DNA from 4 places in the Mesorhizobium sp. P2_F7 genome. Region 1 is predicted to be linked to each of the others. Evidence: predicted binding sites of a transcription regulator. Region 1 holds the regulator's gene; each other region holds the start of a gene.
The links. Region 1 encodes LexA, which represses DNA repair genes until DNA is damaged. Its sites were predicted from a motif close to TGTTCNNNNTGTGTTCNG; they were not measured.
Positions count from the first base shown of each region.

Region 2: AC1DZ8_RS31165 (ImuA family protein) is a predicted target of LexA. The motif match lies at 1,543-1,560, and genes of this name have one in related genera.
Region 3: dinB (DNA polymerase IV) is a predicted target of LexA. The motif match lies at 1,395-1,412, and genes of this name have one in related genera.
Region 4: AC1DZ8_RS26660 (ATP-dependent helicase) is a predicted target of LexA. The motif match lies at 1,618-1,635, and genes of this name have one in related genera.

Region 1 is NZ_JBFUFA010000004.1:721,601-724,520, forward strand. It holds gene AC1DZ8_RS17670 (ComEC/Rec2 family competence protein) at 1-983, shown strand, start outside; gene lexA (transcriptional repressor LexA) at 977-1,744, opposite strand; gene AC1DZ8_RS17680 (GntR family transcriptional regulator) at 1,951-2,730, opposite strand; gene kynU (kynureninase) at 2,898-2,920, shown strand, end outside.
Region 2 is NZ_JBFUFA010000017.1:77,602-80,521, reverse strand. It holds gene AC1DZ8_RS31180 (HpcH/HpaI aldolase/citrate lyase family protein) at 1-547, shown strand, start outside; gene AC1DZ8_RS31175 (DUF1737 domain-containing protein) at 612-818, shown strand; gene AC1DZ8_RS31170 (metallopeptidase family protein) at 982-1,404, opposite strand; gene AC1DZ8_RS31165 (ImuA family protein) at 1,583-2,623, shown strand; gene AC1DZ8_RS31160 (DUF6504 family protein) at 2,565-2,920, shown strand, end outside.
Region 3 is NZ_JBFUFA010000009.1:153,941-156,860, reverse strand. It holds gene AC1DZ8_RS25210 (excalibur calcium-binding domain-containing protein) at 1-35, shown strand, start outside; gene dinB (DNA polymerase IV) at 95-1,336, opposite strand; gene AC1DZ8_RS25200 (hypothetical protein) at 1,566-1,802, shown strand; gene AC1DZ8_RS25195 (hypothetical protein) at 2,180-2,920, shown strand, end outside.
Region 4 is NZ_JBFUFA010000011.1:85,342-88,261, forward strand. It holds gene AC1DZ8_RS26655 (BTAD domain-containing putative transcriptional regulator) at 1-1,163, opposite strand, end outside; gene AC1DZ8_RS26660 (ATP-dependent helicase) at 1,650-2,920, shown strand, end outside.

The DNA.
Region 1 (2,920 bases):
TGGGCGGCCTCGCCATGACCTCGATTATCGCTGGAAGTGCCACGGCGCTGTTTGCCATCTGGCATTTCCAGCGCGTGTCACCGCTCAGTCTGCTCGCCAATCTGGCCGTGATGCCGATTGTATCGTTAATCGTCATGCCCTTTGCCGTCCTCAGCGCGCTGGCGATGCCATTCGGCGCCGATGGGCCGTTCCTCTATGTGATGGGCAAGGGTCTGGCAGCGATGATCGCCATCTCCGCCTGGATTTCAGAGCGTTCGCCGGTCGATGCCGTCGGGTTGATCTCCATCCGCTCGGTGCTGCTGGTGGCCGTCGCCCTCGTCATCGCCACCATGGCCACCACATGGCTTCGGCTGGCGGCCGTGCCTTTCGCGCTGGCTGGCCTGTTGACGGTGCCGCAGGTACGCACGCCCGATGTGCTCATCTCCGAGGATGCGCATCTGGTGGCCGTGCCGATCGGAGGCGGCGAGCTAGCCCTCAATCGCGAACGCTCCAACGAATTCACCACTGACAACTGGAAACGCGCGCTAAGGGCGGAAACCATTATCCCGCCTGAGATTTTCGAGGCAACGGATACGCGGTTCGATCTCGATCCGCTCGACCTGCCGCCCGGCTCGCCCTTCTACTGCACAGGTGATCTCTGCATTGCCCGGCACCCGGCCGGAGCCATCATCGCGCTGGCAAAAGACCGCAAGACAGCCCGACCGGCCTGCGCTTTCGCGAGCCTGATCGTCATTGAGGACGCCACCGCCTACAATCCGTGTCGCGACCCGCTGGTGCTGGTCGTGACCAAGAAGCAGCTTGCCCGCGACGGCAGTGCCGCCGTCTTCTTCGATCCGCAATCGGCCGCGACAACGCCAGCCATACGTTTCGCCGTCGACAAGCCCTATCGTCCCTGGCACGAGCAACGCCGCTTCTCACGCGAAGCACGCGGCCTGCCACCCTACAAGGAGCGCGAAAAGTACAAAACTAAGCCGGCTCAGTAGCGCCGGATCAGCCCGACAAGCTTGCCCTGCACCTTGACCCTGTCTGGCCCGAAGATGCGGGTTTCATAGGCCGGGTTTGCGGCTTCCAGCGCGATGGAGGCGCCCTTGCGGCGAAAGCGTTTCAGCGTCGCTTCCTCTTCGTCGACCAACGCCACGATGATCTCGCCGGGGCTGGCGGTGTCGGCATTGCGGATGATGACCGTGTCGCCGTCGAAAATGCCGGCCTCGATCATCGAGTCGCCCTTGACCTCGAGCGCGTAATGTTCGCCGCCCATGATCATGTCCGGCGGCACCGAGATCGAATGGGTCTGGTGCTGGATGGCGTCGATCGGCACGCCTGCGGCGATGCGGCCCATCACCGGGATGGACACCGCGGAAACCGCGTCGTCATTGCCGGCCGACATCGAACGCGACGATGAGGCCGGCTTGATCTGACGGCCGAGACCGCTTTGCCCCACACCGCCCTGGCCAGAACCGCCTTGTCCGAGACTGCCCTGGATGACGCTTGGCGAGAACTTCTTCGCCGCATTGAGGCCGGGTGCGATCGAGTCGGGCAGCCGCAGCACTTCCAGTGCGCGCGCCCGGTTCGGCAGCCGGCGAATGAAACCGCGCTCCTCAAGCGCCGTGATCAGGCGGTGAATGCCGGACTTGGACGCGAGGTCGAGCGCTTCCTTCATCTCATCGAAAGACGGCGGGATTCCGCTCTCCTTCAGGCGTTCATGGATGAACATCAGAAGTTCATGTTGCTTGCGCGTCAGCATCGCGGCCCCCACGGGTTCTGAAACCAGAATCGGAAAAAACAAACCCAGAACAAACACTATCTGTTCCAGTTGTGTTCCGCAACCTTTTAAAGTTTAATGAATGCGTTGACGTTTTGTTCAGCGTAACGTTCCGCACCGCGATCGGCGCCCGCGCTGGTTTGCCGGCAACGGGGTGAAACGCCGGTAGCCTGGGCCATCGGGCCAATTCATGCCTTGCCAGATCGCTGCCGCTTTTTCGGGCGGGGCTGCGCCGCATCCGTCGCCGCGCCCGGTTCACTCTGGGCATAGACTTGCAGCGTGTAGCCGATGTGAACGCTCATCAGCGTTTTTGCGCCCTCAGTGTCGCGGTCAAGGGCTGCTTCCATCAGTGCGGTGTGGTGTTCGATCGCCACGGCGTCGCGCAGCGCCTCCATGGCCTTCTGGTGTCCGTCCTCGCGGCCGGCGGCCGCGCGCAGCGTCGGGGCCAGGCCGAGAAAGCGGTGGTGGCGATGCAGTTGATCGGAGATCGTCGCGTTGAAACGCAGCAGCCAGCTGGATGTCGCGGCACTGAGCAGTGCCGCGTGGAAGGCATCATGTTTTTCGTACCACGCATCGACGGCCTCATCCGAGGGATCATCGAGAACGGACCCGCAGCGTGAGAGGCGGTAGTGGGCGGCAACGACCGTGTCTTCCCATTGACGGTCGCCCTTTTCGATCGATTCCACCAGCAAGGGCAGTTCGACCACCAATCGCGCACGCGTCAGGTCTTCGAGCTCGGCTCGGGACACGGGAGCGACCGCAAACCCACGGTTGCTGATGGCGGTCACAAGCCGTTCGGCTTCCAGTCGTGACAGTGCCTCGCGCAGCGGCGTCCAGCCGATGCCATAGATGCCGCTCAGCGTGCTCAGCTTCAACGGCGCAGCAGGCGCCAGCCGGGTCGCAAGAATATCGCGCCTGAGCAGCCGATAGGCCGTTTCCGTTTTCGAGGACTGCTCGTCATTCAATATCGTGACCCATCAGTCAGATTGCTCGGCTGATGATTATATATCAAAGCCTTCCATCACGTAAATTATATATAATGTTTGACAGCTCCAGGAGGACCCCTCAAGATCGCCGGCATGTTTGGGCGGACAGGCTCCGCCGAATGCTGTTGTTCATGGAGGAGCGCCGGATCATGAGCATGACACCCGATCTCGC
Region 2 (2,920 bases), on a different contig from region 1:
GCTCGACGACAATTTTGCCCCCGACAGCATGAAACTATGGGCGATGATCGAGACGCCGAAAGCCATGCTCAACATCGGCGCCATCGCCGAACTCGGCCGCGACCCGGCCTCGCGCCTCAATTGTTTCGTTGCCGGAACGAACGATCTGGTCAAGGAGACCGGCGTTCTGGCGACGCCCGACCGGCGCTACCTCGTGCCGTGGTTGATGCAGATGGTGCTGGCGGCGCGCGCCGGCGGCATCGACATGCTCGACGGCGTCTCCAACGATTTTCGCGACCCTGATGCTTTTGCGCGCGAGTGCACGGAGGCCGCCGCCATGGGGTTCGACGGCAAGACGCTGATCCATCCGGCCCAGATCGACGCCGCAAACCGCGCCTTTGCGCCCGGATCCGAGGCATTGGCCGAGGCGCGCGCGGTGAAAGATGCCTTCGCCTTGCCGGAAAATGCCGGCAAGGGCGTGATTGCGCTGAACGGCCGAATGGTCGAGCGGCTGCATCTGGCGCAGGCCGAAAAACTGCTGGCGAAGGCGGCCGCCATCAGCGCATGATTGGCTAAGCCGGCTTCGGAAAGATCACGCCCGACAACACAGAATTCACGACAGGACCTGACCCATGAGACTTTACCGCTTTTTATCCGCCCCCGACGATTCCACCTTTTGCCACAAGGTGACGGCGGCGCTGAACAAGGGCTGGCACCTCTATGGCTCGCCGACCTACGCCTACGACAAGAAGACCAAGTCGATGCGCTGCGGCCAGTCGGTGGTGAAGGACATCGACGGCCAGGAATACGGGCCGGATACCAAGCTGAGCGACTGGTAGGCTTGCAAGCACCGACGCAGGCTGTGTCGAGATTCAGGTCAGGCCGAGCCGAGAATGGCTGATGATACCGAGAACGGGGCGGAGCGTACTTTTGGGTACGTGAGCACCGGAAGCGCAGGAGGCTGCCGTTCGCAGGCCGGCCTCACCTGAATATCGGCACAACCTACTCGGCCGCCTCTTCGATCTTCTCCATATCATCGTCCGACAGGCCGAAATGGTGGCCTATCTCGTGGATCAGCACGTGGGTGACGATGTCGCCCAGCGTCTCTTCGTTCTCGGCCCAGTAGTCGAGGATGGCGCGGCGGTAGAGCGTGATGCGGTTCGGGCCCTCGCCGGTCTGCGGGTTCCAGCGTTCGGCGATCCCGCGGCCTTCGAACAGGCCAAGCAGGTCGAACGGCGTTTCCAGCGACAGATCGTCCATGATCTCGTCGGTTGGGAACTCGGCAATCACGATGACGATCTCGCCGGTCAGCTTGCGAAAATCGTCCGGCAGATGTGCGTACGCCTCCAGCGCCAGAAACTCCATTTCCTCGATCGAGGGCGAGAGTTCGTCGTGCCAGGTGCGGGTCTTGTAGATGCGGGCCATGCTTTGTCCTTTGATCCCGGCATATAGGCTTTCGCACCGGACTCGGCAATGAAGCGGCAATTCCATGACGTCAATGACCATAGAGGAATAAATTCCTTCTGACTCCGCTTGACTCTTGGGGCACCCTCTGGAATCTATAGGAACATAACAGGAACAATTGTGCGAGAAATTGACCGTCATGGCGACTTCAGCCGTGGCGCGGGAGACTGTTTTTGCCCTGCGCCGCCAGATCGCGAAGATCGAGGGAACGCTGCCCGAGCGCATGGCCGCGCCGGCCAGCGAGCGGCTTCGCGCGGGTGCTGACGGCTATGTCGGCGCGCCCGACCTCGATGTCGCTCCGGATGTCACCATCATCCGGCGTGGCCTTGCCGTGGCTTCGCCGGATGCCTTCCTGCCCACCGGCATAGAGCGCCTCGATGCAGCGCTGAGCGGCGGCCTGCCGAAAGCCGCGCTTAGCGAAATCCATGGCCTCGAGACCCGCAATGCCGGGGCTGTCGCCGGCTTTGTGCTGTCGCTGGTCAGCCTGATCCTCAAAGGACAGAACCTGCCCGTGCTGTGGATCGGCACGTCGGAGATTTTTCGCGAGGCCGGCTTTCCCTATGCCAGGGGATTGCAGGACATGTTCGGCATCGCGCCGGAGCAATTGCTGTTTTCCGAGGCGCCGAAACTCACCGATGCGCTGTGGGTGGCCGAGGAGGCCGCCAAGATGACCGCGCTCGCCGCTGTCATCCTCGAAATCCGCGGCAGCCCGCAGCGGCTCGACCTCACCGCAACGCGCCGGCTGCACGCCCGCGCCCAGAACGCCGGCCGGCCGGTGTTCCTGCTGCGCCAGGCCGGCGAGGCCGAACCGACCGCCGCCCCGGTGCGCCTCATCGTGTCGGCCGCGCCGGCGGCAAGCCGCCGGACCATTGCCGGCCCGCTCGCCGGCTCGATCGGCCGCCCCGCCTTCACCGTCAGCATCGGCAAGAGCCGCACCGCTCTGCCCGGACAATTCACACTGGAGTGGAACCCCGATGAACACCGTTTCGAAGAAAGACGGCCGCGCGAAGAACGGCCAGAGAATTCTGTCGCTGTGGTTTCCGCATCTCGGGGCAGAGCGGATCCTGCGCCAGCGCCTGGGACGGTCGTGGCGTTCCCGGCCGTCGGATCATTTGCCTTTGGTGATCAGCCATCGCGACCGCAACGCCCAGCGCATATCGGCCCTCGACGAGCGGGCTGAGGCGCTGCATCTGAAACGCGGCATGGGCATCGCCGACGCGCGCGCCATGCATCCCTCGATCGACATTGTCGAGGCCGATCCGGAGGCCGACCGACGACTGCTCGAAGGCCTCGCCGACTGGTGCGACCGCTACACGCCGCTGGTGGCGCTTGACGGCGCCGACGGGCTTTACCTCGACGTCACCGGCTGCACGCATCTGTTCGGCGGCGAACGCGCCATGCTGGACGATATTCTTGCGCGCTTTCTCCAGCAGGGTTTCGATGTCCGCGCCGGGCTGGCCGCAACGCCGGGCGCGGC
Region 3 (2,920 bases), on a different contig from region 1:
TCAAGGTGCATCGCTATTGGCGCACCGGCCGCTAGAGCAATTCCAGGAAAAGTGTGAGCGGTTTTCCGTCCGGAATTGCGAAAAAACAAAGCTCTCACAGCTCCTTTTCCGCCAGTTCGCGGAAGGCGTCGGGAACCGAGCGCCGGGCTTCCAGCGCCACCGCGCCATAGCCGACGGCCTCTTTGCCAAACCGCTGGCGGATCTTGTCGATGGCGCAGTCGGCGCCAAAGCGCGCCAGGCCTTTTTTGCTGCCGGGCCGCTGTTTCTCGTCAGCAAGCCCGAGCGGCAGGTCCAGCTGCAGTTCGGCACTTTCCTCGAGTTGCGACACCGAGATCGCCAGCAGCGAGATGGACTTCTCGCCAGCGTTGGCGGCAAGCACGCCGCGCACCAGTTCCTCGGCGATTTCGGCCAGCATCACGGTTGCTGAAATCGGCTGCTCGAGCGTCAGCGAGCGCGTGACCGCTCGCAGATCGGCAAAACGCACCCGCACGGTCACCGTGCGGCCGGGCCGCGATTTCGCCCTGAGGCGGCTGGCGACCCGATCTGCCAGATGCAGAAGAACAGGTGCGAAGACATGCGCCTCGGCCGGCCGCTTGCCGAGCGCCGACTGCGCGCCGGCCGAATGCGCCCGCCGATGCGTCTCGAGTTTTCGCGGGTCGCGGTTCCACGCCAGCGATGCCAGCTTCTCGCCGGCGGCGGGGCCGAGCAGCCGGCGCAGCGCGCCGCTGTGGGTCTTGGCCAACTGGCCGATGGTCTCGACACCGATCTCGGCCAGCCGCGCCTTGGTCGCCGGGCCGACGCCCCACATCAGTCCGACCGGCAAATCGTGCAGGAAGGCGAGCTCCGTTGCCGGATCGACCACCACCAGCCCGTCGGGTTTCGCCACTTGCGAGGCGATCTTGGCCAGGTGCTTGGTGCGCGCCACGCCGATCGAGATCGGCAGGCCGAGCTCGGCCCGCACACGCCGCCGCACCGTGGCGGCGATCTCGGCCGGCGACCCGAACAGATGCGTGCAGCCGGCGACATCGGCAAAGGCCTCGTCGATGGAAATGCGCTCGACCAGCGGCGTGAAATCGTCGAGCACTTTTATCGCGGCGTCGCCCAGCCTCTGGTACTCGCCGAAATTTCCGCCGACAAAGATCAACTGCGGGCAAAGCTCCCGCGCGCGTCGTCCCGGCATCCCGCCGCGCACGCCAAAAACCCTGGCCTCGTAGGAAGCGGCCAGCACGACGCCGCCACCGACGGCAATTGGCTTGCCCCTGAGCGACGGGTCGAGCAGCTGCTCGACCGAGGCATAGAAGGCATCGAGATCCGCATGCAGGATGGTGGGTTCCATCCCGGCCGTTCCTTTGGGCGTTGCAGCATTAGCCGCGTCTGTTGCTAGGGTAGTTTTTACGAACAAATAGAGAACAAACAGGGTCCGCTGTCAAGCGCGGCGCTTACGTCTAGTGAATTCGCCGGAGACCCAGGCCGTCGATTGATCTGCCTTGTCCGGGGCCGGCGGAACATTGTCGCTCGCCACAGCGTTCATTGTCGCGAAGGGACGCTGTTTCGTGGAGGCCGGTATGGGCCAGTTCGAGATGATCGACCTCGTCAGCGTCGTTGACGCCTGCACGAGCGATCGCGTTGCCGGGCACTGCGTGTCGATGGCCAAGGCGGTGGAAGAGTTGCGGGTGCTGACCGGCGATTTCGTGTCGCCGGACGAGGCGGTGGCCAATGCCCTGTCTGCGGTGGCGCTGAGGCGCGGCTGCGCCGTGCTGTTCGATGAACAGGCCGGCGCCGATATCCTGCGGATGCCATAGGCGCAATGCCGCAAGCGCTTGAAAAGGTCGTGCCTGCGAGGCGACCAATCGGCCGTATCCAGCATTCGACGCCTGCTCGATAAGTTACGCGACGACGGTCATGGTTCCGTTGGCTGCGACCTAAGTGTCACGGCCAATTAGGCCTAAGGTCTGATCAGTATAGGGCGTCAGTCGCGCAAAGGGCCGATCCGCTCCGTGATTTTCATATTTGTCTTATATTTCAATGGTTTACAAAAATCGTCTCCGGCCTTTTGCAGGCCGACTATCGCGTATCGCAACCACATTTGTCTAAAGTTTACCCAGTCGAATTAGCAAATTCTCATATGACGCTGCTATAGCCGAGTCGGCGGAGGTGGCTATCCCCTCGAGGAGGTATCATGACATCCCGAAAAACTCTTTTGGCGGCGGTTGCCGCGTTTGCACTCCTGGCCTCTCCGGCCTTGGCCGGTGCGGGTGGTAACGGCAACGGTGGTGGCCACGGCCATGGTGGTGGCAATGGCGGCGGCAACGGCAATGGCGGCCAATCCGGCAACAGCGGCAAATCCGGCAAATCCGGCAACAGCGCTTCGCATGGCAAGTCGGCATCGGCTCATGCCGGCAAGAAAGCCTCGACCGACGACCAGGCTGTCGATGACGTCGAAGTCGCCGCGACGCCCAAGGAAAAGAACATCCACGCCAAGCTTGGCCGGCTGAACTCGCTGCAACGCAACATCAACGCCTATGTGAACTCCAAGAGCAAGAAGTTCGCCGGCGTTCAAGCTTATGTGACGGCGTCGGCAGTTGCCAAGAACGCCCAAGCCGCGGTTGACGAGGCCAATGCGGCGGTGACGGCGGCCCAGGACGCGGTGACGGCCCAGCAGGCGCTGTTCGACGCGGCGCATGTGGTTACGCCTCCAACGCCCGAGGAGCAGGCGGCCCAGGACGCAACGATGGCGGATCTGGAGGCCGCGGTCACGGATGCTCAAACAGCGGCTGCCGCGGCGCAGACGGCTGCTGAGACCGCTACCGGCAACATCCCATCGCTCGATGACGCACTCGCCGATATGGCCAACAAGCCGGTCGACGCCGAGGTCACCGACTGGGCCAACGGCGTGCTTGCCGAAAAGATCGACCAGGCA
Region 4 (2,920 bases), on a different contig from region 1:
GTGTCGTAGCGGGCCATGCGAACGCGCGCCTGGAGATACAGGTGATAGGCATCAAGCTGGGTGATCAGAAGGCGCCGTGATTTCTCCACGCCCGACGTCCGGATCGTGCCGGCGACGGTGATGGCCACGCTCCTCGCGATCTCATCCTGGAGTTCAAAGATAGCCGTCAGTTCCCGATCAAATCGATCGGCCCATATTTGATTGCCGGACCTGGCCTCAATGAAGCGCGCCGAGATCCGGACCCTGTTGCCTGCATGGCGGATGCTCCCGTCAAGCAGGTAGTCGGCGGACAGTTGCCTGGCGATGGTTGGGGCATCGATGGTCCGTCCCTTGAACGTAAAGGATGAATTGCGGGCTATGACATGAAGTTCGCCAAAGCGGCCGAGTTCGGTGATGATGTCTTCCGTGATCCCGTCACTGAAGTACTCCTGGCTGGGATCGCCGCTCATATTCTCGAATGGAAGAACCGCGATGACCGGCTTGCGGGCCGGGGGAGCATTTGGTGTCGTTCTGGCCGATATCTCGTCGATGGTCCGGCGCAATTGCTGAAGTTCATCACCCGGCTCCGCTCCCAACTCACGCTTCACCAGCATCTTGCACACCTCGTACTGCCTGATAGCCAGAGCTGTCTGGTTCAGGGCAATATGCGCCTGCATCAGCGCAACATGTGATGCTTCCCGCAGTGGATCGAGAGCTACCAGCCGTTCGGCAATGGCGACGCGCTCAGCACCGGTCATCGAGGCTGCCAGTGACTGGAAGACCTTGGTTGCGCGGATGGACAGGTCGGAACGGGCTTCGCGCAGCCAGTCCTCGAAAGCGTTATCGGCTGTGCTGAGACCGTCAAGAAAAGGTCCGGCATAGAGGACGGCTGCCTGCCGAAGCTCGGCCACATCGTTGCTCGCGGATGCTGCGATGAATTCCGCTACGTCGATCGTGACGAGTTTCGGATTGAGCGCGACACGGTCTCCTATGAGTGCCAAGGCGTCAGTTTCGAGTGCGGCAAAATCCTTGCGGATAGCCGTCAGGGCCTGCCGCAGGCTGTTCCTTGCCTGCTCCTCACCTCGGTCACCCCATAGCAAAGCAGCCAGCTTGTGACGCGTCACCTCCTGCTTGGGCGCTACCGCGAGGATGCCGAGAAGTGCCCTGTTCTTCTTGGCAGGCACCCCTACGATTTCCCCCTCCGGGGATGTCACACGAAACCCACCCAGAAGGTCGAGCCGCGCCAAGCTCATAGCGATTTACTCTGAATTTCTGCTTTTTTCACAATCTTCACGAGACTTTTCACAGCCGGCTCACGCCCCGAATTCGATGTTGCCTCCCTCGACTAAACAACATCCAAGGGGAAACTCCAATGTCCACTGTCAAAGAGGATTTGGGAAAGGCAAGCGAAGTCTTCGCCAACGACCTGTCGCCGAGGCCGAAGCTTGGCCTGGGTCGATTTTTGTGCGGCGTAGTAGAAACATACACGTCTGCCATTTGGGTGGCTTACAGGGCAGCAATCGGTTTCCGCATAGAGGCGCCCACCCGCCGCTCCGACGAGGACGACCGTAGATGAGATCCCTCCCTCCAACGATCTTGGATCGTTGCTGCTCCATCGCAACGCTGCTCAATCCCGTTGCGAACAAAGCAGAAACGATGCTTGATGGGCGATGACTATCGCCATCAATGATTCGACCCTGCAGCCCGCCTATCTCGCAAAGCTCAACGCCGAGCAGCGGCTGGCGGTCGAGCATGGTGACGGCCAGATCGCCGGGCCGTTGCTGGTGATCGCGGGCGCCGGCTCCGGCAAGACCAACACGCTGGCCCACCGGGTTGCGCATCTGATCGTCAAGGGCGCCGATCCGAGACGCATCCTGCTGATGACATTTTCGCGCCGCGCTGCCAGCGAAATGGCCAGACGGGTCGAACGCATTGCCGGCGACGTGCTCGGCCGCGACGCGTCCGTTATCGCCGACGCGCTCGCTTGGGCGGGCACGTTTCACGGCATCGGCGCGAGGCTCTTGCGCGACTATGCGCTGACGATCGGCCTCGACCCCGCCTTTACCATTCACGACCGCGAGGATTCCGCCGACCTGATGAATCTTGCCCGCCATGAGCTCGGCTTTTCGAAGACTGAAAGCCGTTTTCCGACCAAGGGGACCTGCCTGGCGATCTATTCGCGCGCCGTCAACGCGCAAGCGCCGCTCGGCGAAGTGCTCGGTTCGGCGTTTCCCTGGTGCTCGGGGTGGGCAGAACAGCTGAAAGAGCTGTTCGCCCGATATGTCGAGGCCAAGCAGGCGCAGAACGTGCTCGATTACGACGACCTCCTGCTCTACTGGGCGCAGATGGCCGCCGAGCCTGAAATCGCCGCGCATCTCTCCTCCCGTTTCGATCACGTGCTGGTCGACGAATACCAGGACACCAACAGGCTGCAGGCCTCGATCCTGATCGCGCTGAAGCCGGACGGCGCCGGGCTGACGGTGGTCGGCGACGATGCGCAGTCGATCTATTCATTTCGCGCCGCCGAAGTGCGCAACATCCTCGATTTCCCCCAGCAATTCGCGCGAGCCGCAGACGTCATCATGCTGGAGCGCAACTACCGCTCGACCGAGACCATTTTGGCTGCGGCCAATGCGGTGATTTCCGAGGCGTCGGAGCGCTTCACCAAGAATCTGTGGTCGGAGCGCAAATCCTCGCAAAAGCCGAAACTGGTCAGCGTGCGCGACGAGGCCGAACAGGCGAATTACGTCTGCCAGGCGATCCTTGCCGAGCGCGAGGCCGGCACGGTGCTGAAATCGCAAGCGGTGCTGTTTCGCGCCTCGCATCACAGCGGGCCGCTGGAGATCGAGCTGACGCGCCGCAACATCCCGTTCGTCAAGTTCGGCGGGCTGAAATTCCTCGACGCCGCCCATGTCAAGGACGTGCTGGCGGTGCTGCGCTT